DNA from 2 places in the Caballeronia sp. AZ1_KS37 genome. Region 1 is predicted to be linked to the other one. Evidence: predicted binding sites of a transcription regulator. Region 1 holds the regulator's gene; the other holds the start of a gene.
The links. The regulator FliA, encoded in region 1, starts transcription of late flagellar genes. The targets are predictions, from matches to a motif close to CTAAAGTTTNNNNNNNNNNNGCCGNTA.

Region 1 (3,412 bases):
CTGATCGTCAGCCGCATGAGCGCGCCTTCTGTTGCACGCCTGACCGTCACGACCATCGCCGATCAGACGATCCTCGGGCTCGCGCTCGCCGCGGGCGGCGCAACGGCGCTGTCGCTTCTCTGGGTGATGTTCTGGTTTCTGATCGGTTCGGGATGCCGATACGGCAAGCGCACGCTCGCCGTATCGTGCGCGACGGCGCTCATCATCGTCACGGCGATGGCCGTCTGGCAGCCGTGGTGGCACGAGAATCTTCCCGCCGCGATCGGGCTCGCGCTGAGCGTACTCGGCGCATCGGTGTATCTGAGCGTGCTCGTCGATCGGCTCGGCAACGCGAATCGCGATCTAGCGCGTCAGGCATCGACCGATCCGCTCACGGGTCTGTCGAACCGGTACGCGCTGGAAAGAGTCGTCGATCGCGCGATGAACGCGCCCGAAGCCAATGGCGATCACGCCACCGCGCTCCTTCTGATCGATCTCGACGGCTTCAAGGAAGTGAACGATACCTACGGTCACGCCGTCGGCGATCTGCTGCTGCAAGCCTTCGCGGACTCGCTCGCGAAGCGCATGCGCAAGTCGGACACCATCGCGCGTCTGGGCGGCGACGAGTTCGTCGTGCTCGCGCATCAGATGCGCGACCGCGACGCCGTGTTGTCGGTGGCCGACAACATCCATTCGGCGCTCGGCGAAATTACGTCGGTGCAGGAGCGGCCGGTGTCGGTATCGGCGAGCATCGGCGCATGCCTGCTTTCGAGCGCGGCGTCCGCGCATCAAACCGGCATGACCGCCGTGCTGCGCGCCGCCGACCGCGCGATGTACCGCGCGAAAAGTCTCGGCGAAGGGAAAACGGTCTTCGCCGAGACGCGGGACTTCGAGATCAGCTAGAGAACGTCAGGCCTCGACGCTCGTCCACGCCTGCTCGCGCAGCTTCGTGCGCAGACGCGCGACCGCCTGGCTGTGCAACTGACACACGCGCGACTCGCTCACTTCCATCACCGCGCCGATTTCGCGCAGGTTCAGGCCGCGTTCGTAATAGAGGCTCATCAGGAGCTTCTCGCGCTCGGGCAGCTTGTCGATGGCTTCGATCAGCGCGCCGCGAAGGCTGTCGTCGAGCAGCGCGGACAGCGGATCCGAACGATCGACGCAATAGCGGTCGAGGAACGGCTCGTCGTCGGCGGAGCGATCGAAGTCTTCGTAATAGATCAGCTGGCTGCCGTGCAGGTCCTGAAGCATCGACTGATATTCGTCGAGCGGCATCTTCATGTGTTCGGCGATTTCCTGCTCGCTCGCCGCGCGGCCGAGGTTCTGCTCGACCTTGTGCACCGCCGATTCCACTTCGCGCGACGTCTTGCGCATGCTGCGCGGCAGCCAGTCGTTCGCGCGGAGCTCATCCAGCATCGCGCCGCGGATGCGCTGGCTCGCATATGTTTCGAACTGCGCGCCCTGATCTTCCTTGTAGCGGCTCGCCGCGTCCAGCAGGCCGATCATGCCGGCCTGAATGAGATCGTCGAGATCGACGCTCGCCGGCATCTTGGCGACGAGTTGGAGCCCCAGCCGTCGAACGAGCGGTGCGTATTTCGTCAGCACTTCCGACTGTGAGAGTTTGCCTTGGGCGTTATACATCTTGGTCACCTATCTTGATCACATCGACGCCGTGCTGCTCAATGCAAAGTCGTGAAGCGCAGCCGCACGATGCGACGCCTCCCGCGCGCCCTGTACAGAGTCGCTAACCGGATTTCGCGCGTCGGCCTGGCCGCCCGCATCGCGCATATAAGGCGCGGGGCGCATCGGCCAGTGCAGGAGCTCCGCCGCGATTGCGCGGTAGTCGCGCGCCGCGGCCGTGGCCGGGAACGCTTCGACTGCGCAGCGTGAGAGTTCCATCGCCCGAGCGACGCGCGCATCCTCGGACACATATCCCGCCTGCACGAGCGACACGGCCAGATACCGGCTCGCGACGCCCGACAGGTTGTCGAACGCGACCGCCGCGTCGGCCGGGTTCTGCACGTGATTGACGAGCACGCGGAACTGGCCGATCGCATGGGCGTAGTGCAGTCGTTTCATGCACGCATACGCCTCGGTGATCGCCGACGCGGCTACCCGCGTCACAATAAGAAAGTCATGCGCCTGCGCCGCGAGCGTCGACAGCGCGCCGTGGCGATCGAGTTGCGCATCGATCAGCACGATGTCCGCCGGACCGTCGAGCAGCGCGCGGCATTGCGCGGCATCGTGAACGATGCGTTCGTCGCGCGGCGCGGCCATCAGCGAGAAGCCGAACGGCGTGCGCTCGACGGCATCGCCGAGCATGCGCCGGCCCGACATCACCGAGGCGAGCGCGCCCGCGTCTTCGGTGCCCACGAGACGGCTCACCGATCCCGCGTTGCGGTGCTCGTCGATCACGAGCACGTCCTTGCCGTGGATGGAAAGCGCCGCGCCGAGATTCACCACCGCCGACGTGCATCCGATGCCCGCCGGTGCGCCCGCGACCGCCACCACGCGCGAACCGGCGCGCGTAAGGAGCCGTCGCAGGCCTTCCGCCTGGTCGAGCACGAACTTATCCAAAGTGCACCTCATGCAGTTCGGTCGTGGCGCGCGCGGACAACGCGGACAGCAGCGCAGGCGTTTCTTCGTCTTGCGGCACGAAGGGCGAGTTGTCGCGCGGGATGCAGAACGCGCTCTTGATGAGAAACCGCTTGGTCGCGACGTACAGGTTCTCCGGCACTTTCTGACCGGTCGACACGTAATGCACCGGCAGCTTGTAGCGGATGACCGTATCGAGCACGCCGCCGAGATTCGTCGCTTCGTCGAGCTTGGTCAGGATGCAGCCCGCGAGCGGCGGCTGGTCCGCCGCGCTCTTGTAGGCCTGCACGACTTCGTTGAGCGTGTCGCCGTGGCTCGTCGCGTTGAGCAGCAGGATGCGCTGCACCGGATGACCCGCGCCGCACAGCATCGCGATCTGATCCGAGACCATGCGATCGCGCTGGCTCATGCCGATCGTGTCGATCAGCACGATATGTTTGTTGCGGAGTTCCGAAAGCGCGAGTTGCAGGTCCGCGCCGTCCTTCACCGCGTGAACCGACACACCGAGAATCTTGCCGAAAATGCGCAGTTGCTCGTGCGCGCCGATACGGTAGCTGTCGGTCGTGAGCAGCGCGACCTTGCTTGCGCCGAAGCGCATCACGCAGCGCGCGGCAAGCTTGGCCGTCGTGGTCGTCTTGCCGACGCCAGTCGGGCCCATCAGTGCGAACACGCCGCCGCGTTCCATCAGCGCGTCTTCGCTGTCCATCACCGGAATGTTCGATTCGAGCACCTGCTGCACCCACTCGAGCGCGCCTTCGACGCTCTCGAGTTCCGGCATGTTGTCCACCATCATGCGGACGAGCTGCGCCGAGAAACCGGCGGCGAACAAACGCTTCGT
Region 2 (3,412 bases), on a different contig from region 1:
ATCTGCTGCTTGAACTGGCGCAGCGTCGGATTGGCCTCGATCGCGGCCATGAGCTTCACCTGAAGATCGTGCAGGCGCACCTGCTCGCGCCGTTCGAGCTCGCCCTGCGCGGACTTGAGCAGTTCCTCGTCGGTGTCGGACGAGGCGCGCTGCGCGAGCTGCGTGGCGCCATCGGTCTTGCGCGCGGCGCCTGCGTCGGTGCTGGAAATGTCGCGGCCGCCGCCCATGATGATGCTGTTGTCCATGCCGACGGTCTTGCCGCCGACCATCGCGGCCTTGAGCGGCATCTGAAAATATTCGGCGATGCCGCGCCGCTGCACCGGCGACGTCGATGAAAGCAGCCACATCAGCAGGAAGAACGCCATCATCGCGGTCATGAAGTCCGCGTAGGCGAGTTTCCACGCGCCGCCGTGATGGCCTTTCTTGCCCGCGACGACGCGCTTGATGAATATCGGGCGATCGGTATCGTTGCTCATCGCTGTGTCTCGACTATGGCGGAAGTCACTTCGACTTGACCTTGCGCACGTGTTCTTCCAGCTCGGAGAACGACGGGCGCTCCGTCGAGAACAGCACCTTGCGGCCGAATTCCACCGCGATCGCGGGGGCGTAGCCATTCAGGCTCGCGAGGATCGTCACCTTGATGCACTGGAACATCTTGGTCTGCTCCGCGACGCGCTGTTCCGCGACGTTCGCGAGCGGTCCGATGAAGCCGTACGAAAGCAGAATGCCGAGGAAGGTGCCGACGAGCGCCTGCGCGATCATCTCGCCGAGAATCGCGGGCGGCTGATCGGCGGAGGCCATCGTGTGCACGACGCCCATCACCGCCGCGACGATGCCGAACGCGGGCATCGCGTCGCCGACCTTGGTGAGCGCGTGCGCCGGCGCTTCGCCTTCGACGTGATGCGTCTCGATTTCCTCGTCCATGAGGCTTTCGATCTCGAACGCGTTCATATTGCCGCTCACCATGAGGCGCAGGTAATCCGTCAGGAATTCGACGATGTGATGGTCCGCGAGAATCTTCGGGTACTGGCTGAACACCGGGCTCTTCGCCGGATCTTCGATATCCGCTTCGAGCGCGAGCGTGCCTTCCTTGCGCGCTTTCGCGAGCAGCACGTAGAGCAGGCCCATCAGCTCCATGTACATGCTCTTGTCGTACTTCGCGCCCTTGAAGAGCGTCGGCAGCACCTGAATCGTCGCCTTGATGGTCTTGACGTTGTTGCCGAGGATGAACGCGCCGACGCCCGCGCCCGCGATCATCAGAATTTCGACCGGCTGCATGAGCGCGCCAAGGTGGCCGCCTTCGATGGCATAGCCGCCGAAGACGGACAGCAATGTCACGAGCGATCCAATGAAAATCAGCACAGTCGAGTCCTCACGTTTGATGCGGTAAGACCGCCGTTAAGTGGTTTACGGCACTCGACTGGAAAACTTTGGGGCACGGTCAAACCACTGTACGTTCCGTGCGGTTTGCCGCGCGACCTTCTCGCTGTTTCGCAAAATCTGCGTCTCAATCGCTGATTTACGGCAACCAAATATCGAACTTTTCCTAACGGCGAAACAAAATTTTCCCGTTCGACACGAAACATCACATTTCCTGCCGATAATACGAACGCGCGTTCAGTTTTGTTGGAGACGCGAAGTCGTGAAATCGGAGAGAACGATGACAAGAGCAATGAAACAGGCCAGCGCGCTCGCGCTGACAGTGACCGCGAGTTCATTCGCCCATGCGGGTTTCGACTGCAGCGGTTCGCGCGGCGGCTGGCGTATGCAGACATCGGATAGCTGGACCGGCTCCGACAAACTTGCCCACGTGGCCGCGTCCGCGCCGTTCGGCGCGCTCGGCGCCTATTTGACGCGCGGCTCGGACCATCCGGTCGTCTACGGCACGTTGATCGGCACTGCGCCGGGCTTGGTGAAGGAAATCGTCGACGGAACCTGCCGCACGGACGGCTTCTCCTACAAGGATCTGGCCGCCGACGCGCTCGGTGCGTGGATCGGCGCATCGGTGACGCATTGGGCGATCCCGTATCAGCGCACGCCGCACGGGATGACCGTCGGGCTTTCGTACCACGATCGCTTTTAGACGGACGCGGGCGCGCGGATCAGGCGGCGATCCGCCCCGCTTCGCGGTCCGCGCCCGCCTTGCGCGTCTTGCCCGCGCGCGATGGCGGCTGGCAGAGGCCGCACACGTAACCGGCGCGCAGTTCGTACGCATGTGCGACGAAACGTCCGCGGCAGCGCGTGCAGACGTTGGTCTGGAGCATGCCGGATTCGAAGTAGCGCACGAGCGTCCACGCGCGCGTGAGCGACAGCACGGGTTCGTCGCCGTACAGCGCCGCGTGTTCGAGATAGAGGCGGTAGCTTTTCACGATCGCGTGAATCGTCGGCTGGCTCTTGTCGTTGGCCGCCATGAAGCGATAAATGCCGTGAAACAGCGACGAATGGATGTTCGGCTGCCACGTCATGAACCAGTCCGTCGAGAACGGCAGCATGCCCTTGGGCGGCGACACGCCTTTCAGTTCCTTATAGAGCTTGATGAGACGGTCGCGCGACAGGCTCGTTTCCGCTTCGAGCAGTTGCAGGCGCGCGCCGAGCTCGATCAGCTCGATCGCCAAAGTGATTTCGCGGACCTCCGCGACCACGCTTTTCGTCGCCATCGGGCTTCGCGCGCGGCGTCAGCCGATCTGCTCGACGGGACTGTCCGCCAGCACAATCGCCGCGTGGGCGTGCGCGAGCGCCGCGCTGCGGTCCTTGTCGGCGAGCGACGAAAGGATCGCGTGGTCATCGAAACGAAAGCGGCACAGCAAATGGCTCGACGACGCCACTTTCACTGCCTGCGCGAGCGTCAGCGAAGCCAGAACTTGCGCAACCTGCTCCGAAAGGCCCAGGCGATACATCGCCGAGATGCGGTCTTCCTGAAGAAGCCGCTGAGCGAGGAGCAAGTACGACAGGTTCACCTCGCGGATTTCCGCGAGCGTACTCGTAGTGCTGGTCGTCATCTTTTTCCCCGAATCGAAACGTGGCTGGTCAGGCCCGGCGGGAACGTTTGCTCGAATTCGCAAAGAAACGCGAATGCGGCCCCGCGCGTGTTGTCTGTTGTCGATTCGATTGTCGCCGATGCCCGCGGCCGCGCCTGTCGGACAAAGCATCCGACGCTGCGACGGAGTTTCGCGAAGAATCGTGTAGGAAAATTTCTTACAAGCCGGCCGCTTCGATGCCGCTCGGCAGACATGCGTTATCGGCACGTATTCGTCTGACTTAATAGCCGCGCCCCGTATTTTTACGACGGGCGCGCGCTGTCGCGCCTTTCAGGCCGCAGGAACGCGAATTGCTCATTCATGCCGCCCGGCGCGTCCGACGCTTCAAATCCGCCCTCATCGCCGCCATCGATGCAATTTCTGACTTCGTAACA

Region 2: the regulator FliA is predicted to act here: its motif matches at 1,408-1,434, upstream of motA (flagellar motor stator protein MotA).

Annotation. Positions count from the first base shown of each region.
Region 1 covers NZ_JALQDP010000024.1:148,214-151,625, forward strand. The annotation lists gene NCS00_RS13960 (GGDEF domain-containing protein) at 1-882, shown strand, start outside; gene NCS00_RS13965 (RNA polymerase sigma factor FliA) at 889-1,620, opposite strand; gene NCS00_RS13970 (MinD/ParA family ATP-binding protein) at 1,639-2,556, opposite strand; gene flhF (flagellar biosynthesis GTPase FlhF) at 2,549-3,412, opposite strand, start outside.
Region 2 covers NZ_JALQDP010000001.1:253,748-257,159, reverse strand. The annotation lists gene motB (flagellar motor protein MotB) at 1-476, opposite strand, end outside; gene motA (flagellar motor stator protein MotA) at 502-1,362, opposite strand; gene NCS00_RS01205 (hypothetical protein) at 1,673-2,083, shown strand; gene flhC (flagellar transcriptional regulator FlhC) at 2,103-2,657, opposite strand; gene flhD (flagellar transcriptional regulator FlhD) at 2,676-2,999, opposite strand.